DNA from 3 places in the Xanthomonas euroxanthea genome. Region 3 is predicted to be linked to each of the others. Evidence: predicted binding sites of a transcription regulator. Region 3 holds the regulator's gene; each other region holds the start of a gene.
What was found. The regulator HrcA, encoded in region 3, represses chaperone genes, less so after heat shock. The targets are predictions, from matches to a motif close to TTNGCACTCNNNNNNNNNGAGTGCNAA.
Positions count from the first base shown of each region.

Region 1: a site for HrcA is predicted at 3,381-3,407, ahead of H7A86_RS02650 (co-chaperone GroES). Genes of this name have one in related genera too.
Region 2: a site for HrcA is predicted at 3,388-3,414, ahead of rpoH (RNA polymerase sigma factor RpoH). Genes of this name have one in related genera too.

Region 1 covers NZ_LR861803.1:620,156-627,331, forward strand. Annotated here, with positions in the region: gene H7A86_RS02635 (protein-disulfide reductase DsbD family protein) at 1-410, opposite strand, end outside; gene cutA (divalent-cation tolerance protein CutA) at 416-748, opposite strand; gene H7A86_RS02645 (endonuclease) at 1,028-2,839, opposite strand; gene H7A86_RS02650 (co-chaperone GroES) at 3,458-3,745, shown strand; gene groL (chaperonin GroEL) at 3,893-5,533, shown strand; gene H7A86_RS02660 (TonB-dependent receptor plug domain-containing protein) at 6,025-7,176, shown strand, end outside.
Region 2 covers NZ_LR861803.1:4,326,638-4,333,813, forward strand. Annotated here, with positions in the region: gene H7A86_RS18065 (hypothetical protein) at 1-285, opposite strand, end outside; gene H7A86_RS18070 (NAD(P)/FAD-dependent oxidoreductase) at 404-1,696, shown strand; gene H7A86_RS18075 (trimeric intracellular cation channel family protein) at 1,749-2,363, shown strand; gene rpoH (RNA polymerase sigma factor RpoH) at 2,501-3,376, opposite strand; gene ung (uracil-DNA glycosylase) at 3,576-4,301, opposite strand; gene H7A86_RS18090 (response regulator) at 4,307-5,149, opposite strand; gene ftsX (permease-like cell division protein FtsX) at 5,158-6,108, opposite strand; gene ftsE (cell division ATP-binding protein FtsE) at 6,105-6,791, opposite strand; gene rhlB (ATP-dependent RNA helicase RhlB) at 6,867-7,176, opposite strand, start outside.
Region 3 covers NZ_LR861803.1:1,836,807-1,843,982, forward strand. Annotated here, with positions in the region: gene recN (DNA repair protein RecN) at 1-1,571, opposite strand, end outside; gene hrcA (heat-inducible transcriptional repressor HrcA) at 1,688-2,740, shown strand; gene grpE (nucleotide exchange factor GrpE) at 2,840-3,358, shown strand; gene dnaK (molecular chaperone DnaK) at 3,501-5,429, shown strand; gene dnaJ (molecular chaperone DnaJ) at 5,573-6,700, shown strand; gene pdxY (pyridoxal kinase) at 7,048-7,176, shown strand, end outside.

The sequences.
Region 1 (7,176 bases), 1.2 Mb from region 3:
GCGCAGCCCTGGTATTGCACCTGCAGCACCGCGGTCCGCAGCCCGGCATCGGCCTTGCCGGCCAGCCTGGCCTGCAGTTGCTTGCGGTAGGTCTGCACCTGGCCAAAGAACTCGTCGTGCTTGCTCTGGCCTTCCGGCAGCGCCAGCTCGCCGGCGGCAAAGCCTTGCCCGGATTTGACGCTGATGCGGTGGCGATACAGGTAGTAGCCCGGCGCGATCTTCCAGCGCAGCGCGATGCTGTCGCGGCTGTCGGCGGTGGCGCTGAGCGTGAAGGCCTGGTCCACCGGCAGCAGGTCGGCCTCGCTGACCGCGGCCTGCGCGGGCAGGGGCGCCACCAGCGCCAGCGGTGCGGCGAGCAACGGTACGGCCAGCAGTGCGCAGCGGGCGATCCAGCGGGACAGAGACTTCATGGACGTCAGGATTCCTTGCGGGTTTCGGCCCGGACCCAATCGAGATACGCCGGCAGCCCGGCGCTGGCTTGGACCGCGATCGCCTCCGGCAGTTCATACGGATGCAGCGCCCGCAGCCGCGCGATGGCGTCCGGCACGCGGTCTTCCCAGGTCTTGATCAACAGCTGCACTTCCTGGCTGCGCTCGATCGCCCCGTTCCAGCGATACAGCGACTGCACGCCGGGCAACTGGGTGACGCAGGCGGCCAGGCGTTCGTCCAGCAGCGCGCGCGCAATGCGCTCGGCGCTGTCGGCGTCCGGGCAGGTGCTGAACAATAGATGGAGGGAAGCGGCGCTCATGTGACCGCGCAGTGTAATCCCCTGTCTGCAGGGGATCGACAGCAGATTCCGGAACAGGGCGTCAACTTCGCCAGGCCTGGCGGCCGGGTGGCCGGGCGGCGGTGCCCGCGCGCCGGCGGCTCGCGCATGCAAGGACGCGATGGCGATGTGCCGGATGAAGGGCACAACGTCGGACGTCGCGGGCTGGCGGCCGCGCACGTTCGCCGCGCGGGCGATGGTGTGGGTTGCCGCCGCAGGCCGACGCCCGGCCCGACGCCTTGCGCGCCGGGCCGGTCTGGATCACTCGGCCAGCTGGCAGCTGGCCGGCTTGGCCGAGGTGAACAGGCTCGACGTCGCCCATTCGGGGTGGTCAACGAACGGATTGCGGTTGCCCTGGAAGCTGAAGATCACCTGGTTGCGGGCGCGCTCGGCATCGTCCGGCGGGTCGGCCTGGTGCCAGGCCAGCAGCGTGGACAGCAGGCCCATGTAGGCCGGCGAGGCCGAGGTCTGCACGATCTTGCTGCGGTCGTCGGTGAGCTCCAGGTCCGGCTCGGACTGCCCGGTGGCTGCGTCGGTGCCACCTTCATAGCGGATCGCCATGTACATCACCGCACGCGCCATGTCGCCCTTGCGCTTGCCCCACACCTCGAAGGTGCCGCCGTTACCGTCGGGGGTGCGCACCCAGTTGGAATTGCCCGGATAGCGCCCGCTGCCGCCGCCACTGCCGTCGTTGACCTCGGTGACCCGCTCGCCGCAGCTGCTGGTGCAGGCCGCGTAGGGCTTGTTGCCGCGGTCGGCGTTGAAGGCGGTGTCGGTCAGATACAGCATGTGGGTATCGGTGTAGGGCGCATACGGCAGGCCCTTGTCGCCGCTGGCACTGCCAAAGCCCAGCGAGTTGGGCCAGGTGTGCTCGCGGTTGTAGGTCAGCCCGCTGCCGGTGCCGGCGCGGTCGCTGCCCTTGGCGTAGCTGCGGTTGCGGTAGGCGTCCAGGATCCGGCCGCTGTTGTTGGGATCCTCGTCGGCCATTTCCAGGATGGTCCAGGTGCTGGTGCCCGAGCCGCTGTACGGATAGACCGTGTGGCCCTTGATCACGGTGTGCAGCGAGCAGCGCAACTGGCTGGCATTGGCGGTGTTGACCCGCGCGTAATAGCCGGTACCGCCGCCGCTGGCGGTGGCTACGGTGAAGGCGATGGCCTGGTTGGCGGCCGGGCTCAGCCCGCTGGCATCGCGGATGGCGCTGGCGGTGATCGCCAGGGTGCAGCGCTCGCCCCCCACCAGCGCGGTGTTGGTGGACAGGCTGAAGCGGGTGCCGCTGGTCGGGTAGCTCAGCGCCACCGTGCCGGAACTGGCGCAGCTGAGCGCGAAGGCGCCGCTGCCCAGCGTCACCGCCTCGCTGAAGCCCACGCTCAGGTCGCCTGCGGCGGGGAAGCCGGTCGCGCCCTGGGTCGGGGTGGTGCTGGTGATCGTCGGTGCGCCGCCGGTCTCGCCGCCACCGCCGCTGCCGTTGAAGCTCTGGCCGCGGTTGCACGCGCCGAAGGTCTGCGCCGACGAGCCGGACCAGCTGAAGTTGGCCGCGCTGCTGCCGGTGCCGGTCAGTTGCAGCGAGCTGCCGACCGCGCTGCTGTTGCTCTCGCTGACCGGCAGGGTCTGGCTGGTCACGCCCGCGGCGGGGCCGCCACTGCCGGTGATGGCGCCTTCGTAGCTGAGGAACTGCACCAGCTGCCCGTTGGGATCGACCAGCGCCACCCCGTCGTTGGGCCCGTTCTGCACGCCGTTGCTGGCATAGCCGACCGTGGCCACGCGCACCTGGCTGCCGCAGCTGACCAGGCTGCCGGCCGGCACCGCGGTGTTGACGTAGACCGTGGCCGCACCCGGCGTGCTGCCGTTGTACAGATAGATGCGGTAGCCGCTCAGCGATTCGCCGGCGGTGGCCACCACCTCCACGCCTTCGCCGCTGTCGCCGGAGGCGCCCGCGTCGTCGTAATGCAGTTCGTTGATGAACACCGCCGCGTGGGCGGCAGGGGCGGCCAGCGCGAAGGCACAGGCCAGGGGAAGCGCGCAGCGCAGGGACCAGCGCAAGGGGGAAACACGGGCACGGGACGGCAACCTCATCGACAGCTCCTTGTGATCGGGGAATGCGTTGCCGACTGTAAGACGTGCGCATGACAATCGGTGGAACCTGGTTCCATTTTTAGTGCGGCTGGCCCGGTGACTCGGCTAACCCGCTTACCGCTTACCGCTCAGTGCCCCGTGCCCCGTGCCCCGTGCCCAGTGCCAAGTGCCAAGTGCCAAGTGCCAAGTGCCCAGTGCCAGTGCCAGTGCCAGTGCCAGTGCCAAGTGCCAGTGCCAGTGCCAGTGCCAAGTGCCAGTGCCAAGTGCCAAGTGCCAAGTGCCAAGTGCCAGTGCCAGTGCCAAGTGCCCAGTGCCCAGTGCCCAGTGCCGCCAGGCGCCGCAGCCCGTTGCGCAGTCCGGTGGCAAACCCGCCCGCTCGCAGCCACCTGGCGAACTGCCCGCCGGCTCCCGCCAGCGGCCCTGCCAGCTGTGGACCGGGACTGCCCGGCGAAAAAATTTTTGCCCCCAGCCCTTGAAAGCTGCCCACACAGCACAATCTCTGGCCCGCACCCGCTCTGTCGGGTTTTTTCCGCGCGCTGTGCTGGCAGTCGTCACATGCGAGTGCTAACATCGCCGATAATTTCCAGACCAATCAATCACTTAAGAGGGTCTTTCTCTATGAGCATCAAGCCGCTTCACGACCGCGTTGTAGTCAAGCCGATCGAAGCCGACGAAGTTTCCGCCGGCGGCATCGTGATCCCGGACTCCGCCAAGGAAAAGTCCACCAAGGGTGAAGTCGTCGCCATCGGCGCCGGCAAGCCCCTGGACAACGGCAGCCTGCGCGCGCCGGTGGTCAAGGTCGGCGACAAGGTCATCTACGGCCAGTACGCCGGCAGCAGCTACAAGTCCGAAGGCGTCGAGTACAAGGTGCTGCGCGAAGACGACATCCTGGCGGTCATCGGCTGATCAGGCGCTATGCGCCGGGAATCGGGAGTTGGGAATCGGGAATAGGCAAAGCGGCTAGCGCCCTTCGCCATCCCACCCAGGCCCGATTCACGCTGTTGATCTACCGATTCCCCATTCCCAATTCCCCATTTCCGGAGTTACATACCAATGGCTGCTAAAGACATTCGTTTCGGTGAAGACGCACGTACCCGCATGGTCCGTGGCGTCAACGTGCTTGCCAATGCCGTCAAGGCCACCCTGGGCCCGAAGGGCCGCAACGTCGTGCTCGAGAAGAGCTTCGGCGCGCCGACCATCACCAAGGACGGCGTGTCCGTCGCCAAGGAAATCGAACTGGCTGACAAGTTCGAGAACATGGGCGCGCAGATGGTCAAGGAAGTCGCTTCCAAGACCAACGACAACGCTGGCGACGGCACCACCACCGCCACCGTGCTGGCCCAGGCCCTGATCCGCGAAGGCGCCAAGGCCGTGGCCGCCGGCATGAACCCGATGGACCTCAAGCGCGGTATCGACCAGGCCGTCAAGGCCGCCGTCATCGAGCTGAAGAACATCTCCAAGCCCACCACCGACGACAAGGCGATTGCCCAGGTCGGCACCATCTCGGCCAACTCGGACGAGTCGATCGGCAACATCATTGCCGAAGCGATGCAGAAGGTCGGCAAGGAAGGCGTGATCACCGTTGAAGAAGGCTCGGGCCTGGAAAACGAGCTGGACGTGGTCGAGGGCATGCAGTTCGATCGCGGCTACCTGTCCCCGTACTTCATCAACAACCAGCAGAGCCAGTCGGCCGACCTGGACGACCCGTTCATCCTGCTGCACGACAAGAAGATCTCCAACGTGCGCGACCTGCTGCCCGTGCTGGAAGGCGTGGCCAAGGCCGGCAAGCCGCTGCTGATCGTCGCTGAAGAAGTCGAAGGCGAAGCGCTGGCGACCCTGGTGGTCAACACCATCCGTGGCATCGTCAAGGTCGTGGCCGTCAAGGCACCGGGCTTCGGCGACCGTCGCAAGGCGATGCTGGAAGACATGGCCGTGCTGACCGGCGGTACCGTGATCTCCGAGGAAGTGGGCCTGGCGCTGGAGAAGGCCACGATCAAGGACCTGGGCCGTGCGAAGAAGGTGCAGGTCTCCAAGGAGAACACCACCATCATCGACGGCGCCGGCGACTCGGCCACGATCGAAGCCCGCGTTGGCCAGATCAAGACCCAGATCGAGGACACCTCGTCCGATTACGACCGCGAGAAGCTGCAGGAGCGCGTGGCCAAGCTGGCCGGTGGCGTTGCAGTGATCAAGGTCGGCGCCTCGACCGAAATCGAAATGAAGGAAAAGAAGGCCCGCGTCGAAGATGCCCTGCACGCCACCCGTGCAGCCGTCGAAGAAGGCGTGGTCCCGGGCGGCGGTGTGGCCCTGGTGCGTGCGCTGGTGGCCGTCGGTAACCTGACCGGTGCCAACGAAGACCAGACCCACGGCATCCAGATCGCCCTGCGCGCGATGGAAGCCCCGCTGCGCGAGATCGTGGCCAATGCCGGCGAAGAGCCGTCCGTGATCCTGAACAAGGTCAAGGAAGGCACCGGCAACTACGGTTACAACGCGGCCAACGGCGAGTTCGGCGACATGGTCGAGTTCGGCATCCTGGATCCGACCAAGGTCACCCGTTCGGCGCTGCAGAACGCAGCCTCGATCGCCGGCCTGATGATCACCACCGAAGCCATGGTGGCCGATGCACCGAAGAAGGACGAGCCGGCGATGCCGGCCGGCGGTGGCATGGGCGGCATGGGCGGCATGGATTTCTGATCCAGCCCCACCGGTTGTTGCAGCAAAAAAGGACCCCGCCGAAAGGCGGGGTTTTTTTGTGGCCGGTCGTGGATACCGCAAGAGGCGATCGTCGATTGGTCGTGCCTGGTCCACGCAACCCCCATGAGCCACGACCCCATGACCCCATGACCCGTAGGAGCGCACCTGGGCGCGACGAGGCGTTTACCGGGAATGCCCCGGTCGCGCCCGGGTGCGCTCCTACGCTGCGCCGATGCACCACCAGCCCGCGCAACCGGCTCGCGGCCCCAACCGTGTGCACCATCGCAAAACCGCGCAGATCGCGACGTCAATCACACTTGCATGACAAGGTGTTGACACCGATGTCATCGCAACCCTAGCGTCGCTGGGCAGGCGCTTGCGCCGAACGGTCGGGGGGCCATCGGACAGGGGGCGGCGATGCGGTGCATCGCTCGCAGGCGTCGTTGCAGTGGAACGCCACGCCGGCCATGCCGGCCTCTCCCGGGGATCTTATGAACTGCCGCAGTCATCGCCTTGCCTTGTCGATTTCCTTGTCCCTTGCCCTGACCGCCGCCGTCGCACCGTCGGCCACTGCCCAGCAGGCCGAGCCGGATCAACCGCGTGCCACCTCCACGCTGGACGCGGTCAGCGTCACCGGCTCGCGCATCAAGCGCGCGCAGGTCGAAGGCGCGCAGCCGGTGGTCACCATCTCCGCGCAGCAGATCCAGCAGGAGGGCTTTGCCACCGTCTACGACGTGCTCAACAGCATGAACCAGCAGGGCTCGGTGGAGGCCGATACGCAATGGGGCTCGCACACGCCCAATGCCTCGCCGATCAACCTGCGCGACCTGGGGCCGGGCCGCACGCTGCTGCTGGTCAACGGCCACCGCGTGGCCGATTACCCGCTGCCGTACGGCGGCGAAAGCAACTTTTCCAACTACAGCAACATCCCCTCCGCGGCGGTGGAACGCATCGACATCCTGACCGGCGGCGCCTCGGCGATCTACGGCTCGGACGCGGTGGCCGGCGTGGTCAACGTGATCCTCAAGCGCGACTACCAGGGCGACCAGGTGCGCCTGCGCGGCGGCACTGCGACCGAAGGCGGCCGTGACAGTTTCGACGTGTCATGGGCGGGCGGGCGCACCGGCGAGAACTGGAGCCTGACCTACGCGCTGCAGGCCACCCGGCGCGACCCGCTGAACGGGCGCGATCGCCCGCAGATGGACGACTCCGACGACATGTCCTATTCCAACTGGACCGGCCAGAACCGCCGCTACGGCTTCAACCCGTTCACCGGCCTGAGCCTGGTCGATGCCAACACCAGCGAACGCCTGGCGCCACCTGCCGGCACCTGCGCGCGCTTCGGCGGCGAGTTCATCGATGGGCAACGGCTGAGCTACGACCAGAACACCGGGGTGGTCACCAATGCCGGCGATTACTGCGGCGTGGCGCGCGACTACGGTGACTGGGGGCTGGTCACCGGCAGCGAGGATTATTCGGCCTATCTCTACGGCACCTGGAAATTCGGCGAGCACACCGAAGCCTGGGCCACGCTGTCGGCCAACCGCAGCATCGGCCGCTGGACCTACGACCCGCCGTACGCATATCTGGGCCCGTTTCAGGACGCCGACACCGGGCGCTCGTTGAACCTGATCCGTCAGCTC
Region 2 (7,176 bases), 2.4 Mb from region 3:
GCGCACCAGATCCACCCGCATCGTGTGGATCCGGCCGATCTGTTCCTGCACCACCGCATCGTCCTGCAGTGCGGCGCGTGCCTGATCGGCGAACAGCGACCAGCCGAAGACGATCAGCCAGCCCAGCGCGCCCAGCACCACCATGCCGAACAGCACCACGCAGGCCCCCAGCCCGATCAGCCCGATCGTGACGCCACTGACCTGCTTTCCGGGCGTCCGCGCGGCAGCCGCTGCCATCGCGGGCGAAGAAGGTGGTGGTGGCAACGGTGGGGGTAATGCCGGCATGCGGTCACCAGGTCGATGAGATGCGACATGATGCCGCAGGCGAGACGCCTTCAGGCGTCATGTTCATTGCCGATGCGGCATGCTGATGCGCCCGCGTCGCATTCCATCAGACCTGACGATGACTACTTCCCCCTCCCAAGCTCCGCTGCACCTGGTGGTGGTCGGTGGCGGTTTTGCCGGCTTATGGGCCACCCGCGCGCTCGACGATCCCGGCATCCGCATTACGCTGATCGACCGCCAGAACCACCATTTGTTCCAGCCGCTGTTGTATCAGGTCGCCACCGCCGGCCTGTCGGCACCGGATATTGCCGCGCCGCTGCGCCACATCCTGCGCGAACAGCGCAACGTCGAGGTGCTGCTCGGCGACGTTGCCGAAATCGCACCGGCCCGCCGCGAAGTGGTGCTCGCCGATGGCAACGCGCTCGGCTACGACATGCTGCTGCTGGCCACCGGCGCCACCCATGCCTACTTCGGCAACGATCAATGGGCCGAGCACGCGCCCGGCCTGAAGACGCTGTACGACGCGCTGGTGTTGCGGCGCAAGTTGCTGCTCGCCTTCGAGCGTGCCGAAGCCGAATCCGACCCGGCCGCACGCGCGGCCTGGCTGAGTTTTGCCGTGGTCGGCGGCGGCCCGACCGGTGTCGAGCTGGCCGGCACGCTGGCCGAAATCGCCCGCCACACGCTCAAGAACGAGTTCCGCCATATCGACCCGCAGCAGGCGCGCGTGCGCCTGGTCGAAGCCGGCCCACGCGTGCTGCCCTCGTTCCCGGACGATCTCACCGCCAAGGCGCGCAAGCAGCTCGAGCGCCTGGGGGTGGAAGTGCACACCGGGACGCCGGTCACGCATATCGATGCGCTGGGCTACCAGTTGGGCGACACCTTCGTGCCTGCACGCACGGTGGTGTGGGCCGCCGGCGTGGCCGCATCGCCGCTGGCGCGCACGCTCGGCGTGCCGCTGGACCGCGCCGGCCGCGTGCTGGTGCAGCCGGACCTGAGCGTGCCCGGCCACCCGGAGATCTTTGTCGGCGGCGACCTGGCCGCGGTCCAGCAGGACGGCCGCCCGGTGCCGGGCGTGGCACCGGCGGCAAAGCAGATGGGCAAGCACATCGCCAAGGCGATCCGCGCCCGCCATCGCGGCCAGCCTGCACCGGCCTTCCGCTATCAGGACTACGGCAACCTGGCCACGATCGGCCGCATGGCCGCCATCGTGCATGTCGGCAAGCTCAAGCTCTCCGGCATCGTGGCCTGGTGGTTCTGGCTGGCCGCGCACGTGTACTTCCTGATCGGCTTCCGCAACCGCTTCGTGGTGCTGGTGAACTGGGCGATGGCGTACTGGAGCTACCAGCGTGCCGCGCGCATCATTTTCGGCGGCGCCACCGACGACCCGCCGCCCAGCAGCAAGGACGGATGACAGCGCCACGGGCCGTACGCGATGCTGTGCGGCCTGATGCGACGGTCTGATCGTGGCCACTCTCCTGTTCCTGCTGGATCTGCTCGGTACCTTCGTGTTCGCCCTCAGCGGCGCCACCGTGGCGGTGCGCAATCGCCTGGATCTGTTCGGCGTGCTGGTGCTGTCGTGCGCGGCGGCGGTGTCCGGCGGCATCGTGCGCGATGTGCTGATCGGCGCCACCCCGCCAGCGGCGCTGGTGCATCCGCAGTACCTGCTGGTCGCCTGCCTGGCCGGCGTGGCTGGTTTCTACTGGCATGCGGCGGTGGAGCGGCTGCGCAACCCGGTGCAGCTGTTCGACGCGGCCGGGCTGGCGCTGTTTGCGGTCTACGGCACCAGCAAGGCGCTCGACTACCAGCTCAGCCCGCTCAGCGCGACCTTGCTGGGCATGCTCAGCGGCATCGGCGGCGGCATCGCCCGCGATCTGCTGGTGGCGCGTACGCCGGTGGTGCTGCAAGCCGAGCTGTACGCCGTCGCCGCGCTGGCCGGCGGCGGCCTGGTCGCGATCGGGCACGTGCTCGCGGTGCCACAGGCCTGGTCGCTGGCGACCGGCGCGCTGGTCTGTTTCGGGCTGCGTTTCATGGCCATCCGCTACGGCTGGCACCTGCCGGTGGCGCGCCTGCCGGAATAGCGCGGGCGGCCGCAGTGCGTGGTCGATCAGCAGTGGATAGCCCAGCGTCTTCGCACGCGACGTATCGCCAGCACCACACATGCAAACGGCCCGGAAGACCGGGCCGTTTGTGCAACACCTGGGGCATGATCGAAGGATCAGGCCACGAACAGTGCCTTCATCTTCTTCAGCGCGTTCGCCTCGATCTGGCGGATACGCTCGGCCGACACGCCGTACTCGTCGGCCAGCTCCTGCAGCGTCACCTTGGAGTCGGAATCCAGCCAGCGACGCTTGACGATGTCGCGCGAGCGCGTGTCCAGACCGGCCATGCCTTCGCGCAGCAACTGCAGCTGATTGTCTTCGCTGTCGTGACGCTCATAGGCCTGCGACGGATCTTCGTCGTTGGCCACCAGGTAGCTCACCGGCGACGGCGGGCCGTGATCGTCGTCTTCGTCAGACGAGGCATCGAAGCCGATATCGCGACCGGACAGACGCGACTCCATCTCCATCACTTCGCGCTCGGAGACGTTCAGGTCCTTGGCAACGGCCGTCACTTCCGAGGCATTGAGCCAGCCCAGGCGGGTCTTGGACTTACGCAGGTTAAAGAACAGCTTGCGCTGCGCCTTGGTCGTGGCGACCTTGACGATGCGCCAATTCTTCAGGATGAACTCGTGCATCTCGGCACGGATCCAATGCACCGCGAAGCTGACCAGGCGCACGCCCATTTCCGGGTCGAAGCGCTTGACCGCCTTCATCAGGCCGATATTGCCTTCCTGGATCAGGTCGCCCAGCGGCAGGCCGTAGCCGTTGTAGCCGCGGGCGACGTGCACCACGAAGCGCAGGTGGGAATGGACCAGTTCGCGCGCGGCATCCAGATCCAGCTCGTCACGGAAGCGACGGGCGAGATTCTGTTCCTCATCGACCGACAGCACCGGGATCTGGTGCACGGCACCGATGTAGGCGTCCAGCGAACCGAGCGCACTGGGAATCGGGAGATTGTTTGCCACAAGGGCAGTCGAGGTAATCTGGTTCATAGGGCACCATCTTAGCAGTCGAACTATTGGACTGCCGGGTACAGGAAGAGTTCCCAGCGTTCCATTTATAGGACGTTCGGGCTTTTGGCATCGCCGTCGTTCTACGGCGCAGTTTCCGAATTCTGGCTCCTACGCTACCACCGCCGCCCTGCGCAGACCGTGACAACCACGTCGCGAAATGCAACGGCGCCAGCGCCGTTCAGCCGCTGGCCGAAGTGGTGTCCAGCGTGTTGCGCGGCGGCAGCGACCAGTCGATCGGGCCCAGACCGCGGCGCTGCAGGTGTTCGTTGGTCTTGGAAAAGTGCTGGCAGCCCAGAAAGCCGCGATGCGCCGACAACGGTGACGGATGCGGGGCCTTGAACACGCGATGGCGCGCCTGGTCGATGACCTTGCCCTTGGACTGCGCGTAGCTGCCCCAGAGCAGGAACACCAGGCCTTCGCGCTCGCGGTTGAGGGTCTCCACGACATGGTCGGTAAAGCCTTCCCAGCCCTTGTTCTGGTGCGCGCCGGCCCGGCCCTGCTCCACCGTCAGCACCGCATTGAGCAGCAGCACGCCCTGGCGCGCCCACGGCATCAGATAGCCATGGTCCGGCCGCGCAATCCCCAGGTCGTCCTGGATCTCCTTGTAGATGTTGAGCAGCGACGGCGGCACCGGCACGCCGGGCAGCACCGAAAAACACAGCCCATGCGCCTGGCCTTCGCCGTGATACGGGTCCTGGCCCAGGATCACCACCTTGACCTGCTCGAACGGGGTGGCGTCGAAGGCGGCAAAGATCTGCGGACCCGGCGGGAACACCCGCGCCCCGGCCGCCTTGCGCTGGCGCAGGAATGCAGACAGCGCCTGCATCTCCGGGCGCAGCAGCCAATCGCCCACCCGCGCCTTCCATGACGGTTCCAGCTGGATACGCGCTTCCACTTCAGCCACGTCGGTCATAGCGTGACGGCCTGGTCCTCGAGCCGTGCCAGGCGCAGCTGGAACAGCACCTTGGTCACCAGCAGACGTTCTTCGATGGGTTTTTGCACCAGATCGTTGGCGCCGGCGCGCAGCAGTTCGGACTGGTTGCGCGGATTGGTGTCGCCGGTCATCACCAGCACCGGCAGGCGGCGCTTGCCGTAGGCGAAATCGATGCGGATGCGCTCGACCACGTCACGGCCGTTGAGCTCGCCCTTCAGGGTGACGTCGGTCAGCACCACGTCGATGCGGCGCTCGGTGCGGCCCAGCGATTCGGCGGTCAGCAGCGCAAAGGCGTCCTCGGCGGTGAGTACGTGGATGACCTTCAGGCTCTGCCGCTCGAGCATGCGCTTGGTTGCCTCGGCCACCACACGGCTGTCCTCGATGTACAGCACGGTCGCGCCGACCACCGGCTCGGGCTGCACATAGCCGCGGATGAAGGTCGCCAGGGCTTCGTGGCCCAGCGCCTTGTCGAAGTAGTCGGTGACGTACTCGGTGAAGCGACGCTCCACCAGATGCTGCTGCGCGTCGCCGGAGACCACGATCACCGGCACATAGGCCTGCCCGGCCGCCTCGCGCACGCTGCGCGCCAGCGTCAGGCCGTCACCGTCGGGCAGCGACAGCGAGGTGGTGACCAGATCCACCGCACCGGCTTCCAGCGCCTGGCGCGCTTCGGCGATGCTGGAGCAGCCGATCACCTGCACGTTGGGCAGGTCGCGCTGCAGCACATCGGCGATCAGCTTGCGCACCAGCTTGGAGCCATCCACCACCATCACGCGCGGCGCGTCGCTGATCAGATGCTTGAGATCTGGTGGATGCATGGCAGGCCTCAGGTCTCGGTGGGACGGGTCTGGCGAAGGAAGTGGCCGGTCACCAGCCAGGCGCCCAGCCAGCCCAGGACCAGGGTGCCGACCAGCACCATCGCAGAATGCAGCAGATCCAGCCCGTGCAGGGTAAAGGAGCTGCCGTAACTGTCGGCCAGGCTCGCCAACGGCGCGCGCAGCGCCAGCCCGGAGGCGGCGATCAGTGCCAGCGCCACGGCGCCGGCACCGAGCCCGTACCAGGCACCCAGATACAGGAACGGGCGCCGGATGAAGCCATCGCTGGCGCCCAACAATTGCAGCACGCCGATTTCCTCGCGCCGCGACTGGATATCCAGCCGCACCGTGTTGCCGACCACCAGCACCGCCCCAATCCCCAGCAGTGCCGACAGCACCTGCACCAGCCGCTCGCCGAAATGCAGCCAGCCATCCAGGCGCTTGCGCCACAGCGCGTCGTGCTGCACCTGGTCGGCCTGCGGCAAGGCCTGCAGTGCGCCGGCCAGTTGCGCATCGTCGGCCGTCTCGGTGGGCGTGACGATCAACAGCGTGGGCAGCGGGTTGTCGCCGAGTGCGTCGATCGCCTCGTCGAGCTTGGCGCTCTCGCGCAGCTCGGCCAGCCCCTGCGCCGGCGTGCGCAACGTGACCTGGGCAACGTCCGGGCGGCCACGCAGTTCACCGGCCAGCGCCTGCGCGGCCTCGGCACCGATCTCGACCTTCAGGAACAGATTGATCTCGCGCGACTGCTGCACGCTGCCGGCCAGCAACTTGACGTTGTCCAGCGCGATCGACAACCCCAGCGGCAAGGCCAGCGCCAGCGCCATCACCACGATGGTCAGCAAGGTGGCCCAGGGCTTGCGCATGGCCCGCCCCAGGCTGAAGGCGATGCTGTGCAGATGGTGGTCGATCCACACGCCGAACCGCGAGGGGGCGACGGCTTCGGTATTGGCGGGCTTGCTCATTCGGCCAGATCCTGCGGCGAGATGTCGTCGACCAGCCGGCCGTGGTCCAGGATCAGCACGCGCTTGCGCATCTGCTTGAGCAGGGCCAGGTCGTGACTGACCACCAGCACGCTGGTACCGCGTGCCGGCAGCTCGGCGAACAACTGCATGATTTCGGCAGCCAGTGCCGGGTCGAGATTGCCGGTGGGCTCATCGGCCACCAACAGGCGCGGCTCGCCGACGATGGCGCGGGCAATGCCCACGCGTTGCTGCTCGCCGGCCGACAACTGCGACGGCAGCGCCTTCTCGCGATGGGCCAGCCCGATCCGCTCCAATGCCGAACGCACGCGCTTGCCGATCTCGGCACGGCGGGTGCCGCGCAGGATCAACGGCAAGGCCACGTTCTCGGCGATGCTGCGGTCGTTGAGCAGGCGATGGTCCTGGTAGACCGCACCCACCTGACGACGATGCAGCGGAATCTGCCGGCCGCGCACCTTGAGCAGGTTGCGCTCGCCCAGCAGCACCGTGCCCTGGCTGGGCCGCTCGCTGAGATGGATCAATTTGAGCAGGGTACTTTTGCCGGCGCCGGAGTGGCCGGTCACGAACAGCATCTCGCCATCGGCCACTTCGAAGCTGACATCGGTCAGCGCCTGGTGGCCACCGGCGTAGTGCTTGCTGACGTTGTCGAAACGCAGAACGGTCATCCAGCGATTATGCCGGAGCGCCAGCGCTTGCGTCGCATCGCCGGAGCCCGGCGATGCGATTGGCACTGCGTGCGATCAGCTGCCCGACACCAGCGAACGCAGGCGACGACCGATACGGCTCAGCAGCGACGGGCTGCCGGACGGCTTGGCCGCGCTGCGCACCGGCTTGGCGACCACCTGGGTGGGCTTGCGCGGTGCGGCGGGTGCGGCAACCGGTGTGGAGGCCACTGCCGGCTCGACCCCTTCGACCGGGCGGCCATTGCGGCGGCGGCGACGCTTGCGCGGTGCGCGCTCGGCATCGGCCACGATGGTGGACGGTGCCTCGACCGACGCGGCGGCAACCACCGGCGTTTCGCCCGGCGCGGCCGCTGCCGGGGCTTCGCCC
Region 3 (7,176 bases):
TGCGGGCCGAGCAGTTCGACCGCGCTCTGGGTCATGCCGTCCACCGGCGCCTTGCTGACCCGATAGTGCGCATGGCCCTTGGCGGCCACCTGCGGCAAGTGGGTCACGCACAGCACCTGGCGCTCTTCGCCCAGGGCGCGCAGCTTCTGCCCGACGATATCGGCCACCGCGCCGCCGATGCCGGAATCGACCTCGTCGAAGACCATGGTCGGCACGCTGTCCAGACCGAGGGCGGCGACCTCGATGGCCAGTGAAATCCGCGACAGCTCGCCGCCGGAGGCGACCTTGCGCAATGCGCGGGGCGGCTGCCCGGCATTGGCGGCGACCAGGAACTCCACCCGCTCGGCGCCATTGGGATCCGGGCGCAGGGTGTCCTGCGGCTGCAGCTGGATCAGGAACTGCCCACCGCCCATGCCCAGCTCGCCGATCAGCGTGGTGGTGGCGGCCGACAGGGCCTCGGCAGCGGCCGTGCGGCTGGCGCTGAGGGTGCTGGCTGCACCGCGCCAGACGCCGATTGCCGCCTCGATGTGCTTGTCCAGCTGCTGCAGGCGCTCGTCGGCGCCGCGCAGGCTTTCCACTTCCAGGCTCATGCGCTCGCGCTGGGCGGCCAGCTCGTCCGGGGTGACGCGATGCTTGCGCGCCAGATCGTGCAGGCGGCCGAGCCGGCGCTCCATCGCCTCGAACTGGGCCGGGTCGGCCTCCAGGTCGTCGCGCACGCGGTCGAGCAGGGCCAACGCCTCTTCGATCTGGATGACCGCGCTGTCCAGCAGCGCATCGACCTCGCCCAGGCGTGGCTCGTGCTCGGCCACGCGCGCCAGGTCGTGGCGGCTGTCCTGCAGCAGGCCCAGCGCGCAGGCGCCGTCGTCGCCATTGAGCTGCAGGGCCACGCTGTCGCAGGCGCCGATCAAGGCGGTGGCATGCGCCTGGCGGCGGTGATTGACGTCCAGCGCGGCGATCGCGGCCGGGTCCAGGTCCTCGCGTTCCAGTTCGCCGAGCTGGTGTTCCAGAAAATCGATGCGGTCGGAGACATCGCCTTGCGCGGACAGCGCGTCGCGCTCGTCCAGCAAGGCCTGCCAGCGCTGGCTGGCCTGGCGCACCTGCTCGCGCTGCGCGCCGTTGCGGGCGTAGGCGTCGAGCAGGGCGAGCTGGCTGTGGCGGGCCATGAGGGCCTGGTGTTCGTGCTGGCCATGGATCTCCACCAGCCGCGAAGCCAGTTCCGCCAGTTGCGAGGAGGTCACCGGGCGGCCGTTGATCCAGGCACGCGAGCCGCCATCGGCACGGATGACCCGGCGCAGCTGGCATTGCGCATCGTCGTCGAGTTCGTTGTCCGACAGCCAGGTCAGGCCCGGGTGCTGGGCCGGCAGCTGGAATTCGGCCGACAGTTCGGCGCGGTCGGCGCCGTGGCGGACCACGCCGCTGTCGGCGCGCAGCCCGGACAGAAAGCCCAGGGCGTCCACCATCAGCGACTTGCCGGCGCCGGTTTCGCCGGAAACCACGGTCATGCCTGGCCCGAATTCCAGTTCGGTGGCGCGGACGACGGCGAAATCCTTGATGGAGAGGTGTCTGAGCATGGGGTCGAGTGTGAACGCTTTGGGGAAGCTTAGGGTGGGAGCGGCGGGCAGGGAATAAGACGCTTGCCAACCGCAGGGCCAGACATTATCTATGCCCAGTCTCACCGGATGATCCCATGCGCGCGTCACAGTCCCCAACGCTCGACCCCCGCGCTCGCCAGCTGCTGCGGACGCTGATTGCCCGCTATATCCGCGACGGCGAGCCGGTGGGCTCCAAGACGCTGGCCCAGCACGCGGGACTGGACGTCAGCCCGGCCACCATCCGCAACATCCTGGCCGATCTGGAGGACGTGGGGCTGCTCAGCTCTCCGCACACATCGGCCGGGCGGGTGCCTACCGCGCACGGGTACCGGGTGTTCGTCGACAGTCTGGTGCAGATGCAGCCACCGGGCGAGGAGGAGGTGCGGCGCCTGCGCGCGGAGCTTGCCAGCGGCAACGGCACCCAGTCGCTGCTGGGCAGTGCCTCGCAGATGCTGTCGGCGATGAGCCATTTCGTCGGCGTGGTCAGCGCGCCGCGGCGCGAGCAGTTCGCGTTCCGGCACATCGACTTCGTGGCGCTGGACGCCCGGCGGGTGCTGGCGATCCTGGTGTTTGCCGACAACGAGGTGCAGAACCGGGTGATCGAGCCGCGCCGGGCCTACGAGCCGGCCGAGCTGGAGCGGGTGGCCAATTACCTCAATGCGCAATTTGCCGGGCGCGCGCTGGCGGACATCCGCGCCAGCCTGTTGCGCGAGTTGCGCCTGGCCAAGAACGAGATGGAGCAGTTGCTGGCGCACAGCGTGGACCTGGCCAGCGAGGCGCTGGTACCGGCCGATGCCGACGACATGGTGATGGCCGGGCAGACCCGCCTGATGGGCGTGCAGGACCTGTCGGACCTGGACCGGCTGCGCGAGCTGTTCGAGGCCTTCGCCAGCAAGCGCGAGATCCTGCAGCTGCTCGAACGCACCATCCAGGCGCCGGGCGTGCGCATCTTCATCGGCGAGGAGACCGGCATGGTGTCGCTGGACGACGTCTCGCTGGTCACCGCGCCGTACGCCGCCAATGGCCAGGTGCTGGGCGTGCTGGGCGTGATCGGGCCCAAACGCATGGCCTACGACCGGGTGATTCCGCTGGTGCAGACCGCCGCCCAGGTGCTGGGCGCGGCGATGGAACCGCCCGGCACGCGATAAGCGGCAACGATCGATACGATCATTTTGCTTGAAACGCGCGTGCGCGCCCACATACGGGGTGACGTTGGGGCGGGCGTTCCGCTTGCCCGGGAACTGCACATGAACCAAGACCACCCCGAATTCGACTCCGAAGACCTGTCCCAGAACCCACCCGAGACCGATCCGCTCAAGGCCGAGATCGAGTCGCTGCGCAGCGAGATCGCGCTGGTCAAGGCCGATGCCCTGCGCGAGCGTGCCGATCTGGAGAACCAGCGCAAGCGCATCGCCCGTGATGTCGAGAACGCGCGCAAATTCGCCAACGAAAAGCTGCTGGGCGAGCTGCTGCCGGTGTTCGACAGCCTGGACGCCGGCCTGACCGCGGCCGGCACCGAGCCCAGCCCGCTGCGCGATGGCCTGGACATGACCTACAAGCAGCTGCTCAAGGTTGCGGCCGACAACGGCCTGACCCTGCTCGACCCGGTCGGCCAGCCGTTCAACCCGGACCAGCACCAGGCCATCAGCCAGGGCGAGGCCGAGGGCATCGCCCCGGGCCACGTGGTGCAGGTGTTCCAGAAAGGCTATCTGCTCAACGAACGTCTGCTGCGCCCGGCCCTGGTGGTCGTGGCCAAGCACGACTGAACCGTGGCGCCCGGCTGAACTGCCGGGCGCATGCGCGAAACGCAGATTCGTGCAGGTGGCTTGAACACCCGCGCACCACCCCCACATCTCAGCCAGACCCGGCGTCGCCGGACACAGCTAAAGAATCATCAGGAGCGTATCCATGGGCAAGATCATTGGTATTGACCTCGGCACCACGAACTCGTGCGTGTCGATCATGGACGGCGGCAAGGCCCGCGTCATCGAAAATTCCGAGGGCGATCGCACCACGCCTTCGATCGTCGCCTACACCAAGGACGGCGAAGTCCTGGTCGGTGCCTCGGCCAAGCGCCAGGCAGTGACCAACCCCAAGAACACCTTCTACGCGGTGAAGCGCCTGATCGGCCGCAAGTTCACCGACGCCGAAGTGCAGAAGGACATCTCGCACGTTCCGTACGGCATCCTCGCCCACGACAACGGCGATGCCTGGGTGCAGACCAGCGATGGCAAGCGTATGGCGCCGCAGGAAATCTCCGCCCGCGTGCTGGAAAAGATGAAGAAGACCGCCGAGGACTTCCTGGGCGAGAAGGTCACCGAGGCCGTGATCACGGTGCCGGCCTACTTCAACGACAGCCAGCGTCAGGCCACCAAGGACGCCGGCCGCATCGCCGGTCTGGACGTCAAGCGCATCATCAACGAGCCGACCGCTGCAGCCCTGGCCTATGGCCTGGACAAGAAGGGCGGCGACCGCAAGATCGCCGTGTACGACCTGGGCGGCGGCACCTTCGACGTGTCGATCATCGAAATCGCCGAAGTTGACGGCGAGAAGCAGTTCGAAGTGCTGGCCACCAATGGCGACACCTTCCTCGGCGGCGAAGACTTCGACAACCGCGTCATCGAGTACCTGGTCGACGAATTCAACAAGGATCAGGGCATCGATCTGCGCAAGGATCCGTTGGCGCTGCAGCGCCTGAAGGACGCCGCAGAGCGCGCCAAGATCGAGCTGTCGACCAGCCAGCAGACCGAAGTGAACCTGCCGTACGTCACCGCCGATGCCTCGGGCCCGAAGCACCTCAACATCAAGTTGACCCGTGCCAAGCTCGAAGCGCTGGTGGAGGACCTGGTCAAGAAGTCGATCGAGCCGTGCCGCACCGCGTTGAACGATGCCGGCCTGCGCGCCAGCGACATCAACGAAGTGATCCTGGTCGGCGGTCAGACCCGCATGCCGAAGGTGCAGCAGGCGGTTGCCGATTTCTTCGGCAAGGAACCGCGCAAGGACGTCAACCCGGACGAAGCCGTGGCCGTGGGCGCTGCGATCCAGGGCGGCGTGCTGGCCGGCGACGTCAAGGACGTGCTGCTGCTGGACGTGACCCCGCTGTCGCTGGGTATCGAAACCATGGGCGGCGTGTTCACCAAGATCATCGAAAAGAACACCACCATCCCGACCAAGGCCTCGCAGACCTTCTCCACCGCCGAGGACAACCAGTCGGCCGTGACCGTGCATGTGTTGCAGGGTGAGCGCGAGCAGGCCCGCTTCAACAAGTCGCTGGCCAAGTTCGACCTGTCCGGCATCGAGCCGGCCCCGCGCGGCATGCCGCAGGTGGAAGTGTCCTTCGACATCGACGCCAACGGCATCCTGCACGTGTCGGCCAAGGACAAGAAGACCAACAAGGAGCAGAAGGTCGAGATCAAGGCCGGTTCGGGCCTGTCGGACGAAGAGATCCAGCGCATGGTCGCCGATGCGGAAGCCAACCGCGAGGAAGACAAGAAGTTCCAGGAACTGGTGCAGGCCCGCAACCAGGCCGATGGCCTGATCCACGCCACCCGCACCGCGATCACCGAGCATGGCAGCAAGGTCGGTGGCGATGTGATCGGCAAGGTGGAAGCGGCGCTGTCGGATCTGGAAACCGCCATGAAGAGCGACGACAAGGTGCAGATCGAGGCCCGCAGCAAGACCCTGGAAGAAGCCGGCCAGTCGCTGTACGCCGCCGCTGCCGCGGCAGAGCAGGGCGGCAACGCCGATGCGGCCAGCGGCAACGCGCAGGCCTCCAAGGCCGCCGACGACGTGGTGGACGCCGAGTTCACCGAAGTCAAGGACGACAAGAAGGCGTGAGTGGGGAATAGGGAATCGAGAATGGGAGGAGCGGTGCTGCGGCATCGCTCCTTCCCGTTGTCTGATCCTTCCACTTTCGATTGCGATTTACTGAGGATGTACGCTTTGAACGATTCCCGTCTCCCGATTCCCGATTCCCTGTCATGAGCAAACGCGATTACTACGAAGTGCTGGGCGTTGCCCGTGGCGCCAGCGACGAGGAGCTGAAGAAGGCGTATCGGCGCTGTGCGATGAAGCACCACCCGGACCGCAATCCCGGCGACGCTGCTGCCGAAGCGATGTTCAAGGAGTGCAAGGAAGCCTATGAGGTGTTGTCGGACGGCAACAAGCGCCGCGCCTACGATGCGCACGGCCACGCTGCGTTCGAGCACGGCATGGGCGGTGGTGGCGGGCCGGGTGGCCCGGACATGGGAGATATCTTTGGCGATATCTTCGGCAATATTTTCGGCGGTGGCGCCGCCGGTCCGCGCGCTGCGCGACGTGGTGCCGACGTCGGTTACGTATTGGAACTGGATCTGGAAGAAGCCGTTGCCGGCATCGAACGCCGCATCGAGATCCCGACCCTGATCGAGTGCGAGCCCTGCCATGGCAGTGGTTCGGAAGACGGCAAGGTGGAAGTGTGCGGGACCTGCCACGGACGCGGCCAGGTCCGCATCCAGCGCGGCATCTTCGCCATGCAGCAGAGCTGCCCGCATTGCGACGGGCGCGGCACGCTGATCCAGAATCCGTGCAAGACCTGCCACGGCGCCGGTCGCGTGGAAGAAGACAAGGTGCTGTCGATCAAGGTGCCTGCCGGCGTGGATACCGGCGACCGCATCCGCCTGGCCGGCGAGGGCGAAGCCGGCCCGGCCGGCACGCCGCCGGGCGATCTGTATGTGGAAGTGCGCGTGCGCGAGCATGCGATCTTCCAGCGCGACGGCGACGACCTGCATTGCGAAGTGCCGATCCGTATTTCGCAGGCGGCGCTGGGCGACACCGTGCGCGTGGCCACCCTGGGCGGGGAGGCGGAAATCCGCATTCCCGCCGAAACCCAGACCGGCAAGCTGTTCCGGTTGCGTGGAAAGGGCGTGCGCTCGGTGCGCAGTCGCAGCGAAGGCGATCTGTATTGCCGCGTGGTGGTCGAAACGCCGGTGAACCTGACCGCCGACCAGCGCGAGTTGCTGCAGCAGTTCGAAGCCACGTTCACCGGCGAGGATGCGCGCAAGCATTCGCCCAAGTCGGCTACCTTCATCGATGGCGTCAAGGGCTTCTGGGATCGGATGACGTCCTGAGGCTGGGAATCGGGAATCGGGAATCGGGATCGGGGAATCGTAAGAGCGGTGTGGCCGGAGCGGTGCGCCATTTTGGCGATTCGGGATGTGCGGGAGCGGATGAATGCTCCCGAATGTCCGGAAAGTTGAATGACTGAGCGAGGTTCTCCAGACGAATGCCGGCCCCGGGGCCGGCATTTGCGTTCTTGCGGCAGGAGCCGGCGCAGATCGGAGGCGATATCGACTGCTGCCAGCGCACGGACCGGCCTGGCGAGGACTGGCTTGGCGACGGTAGGCGTAGCGGCGAGCGGACGACGGTCGCATCGATCGAAGGTGGGCGCGCCGTGGCGCTGGCGTAAAATGCTGCGATGAACAATGCCCCCGACAGTCATCTGGTCCACGGCCGCCGCCAGCGTCCGGATGGTCCTTCGCCGATCGATGTGATCTCGGTCCAGTCGCAACTGGTCTACGGCCATGCCGGCAACAGCGCGGCGGTG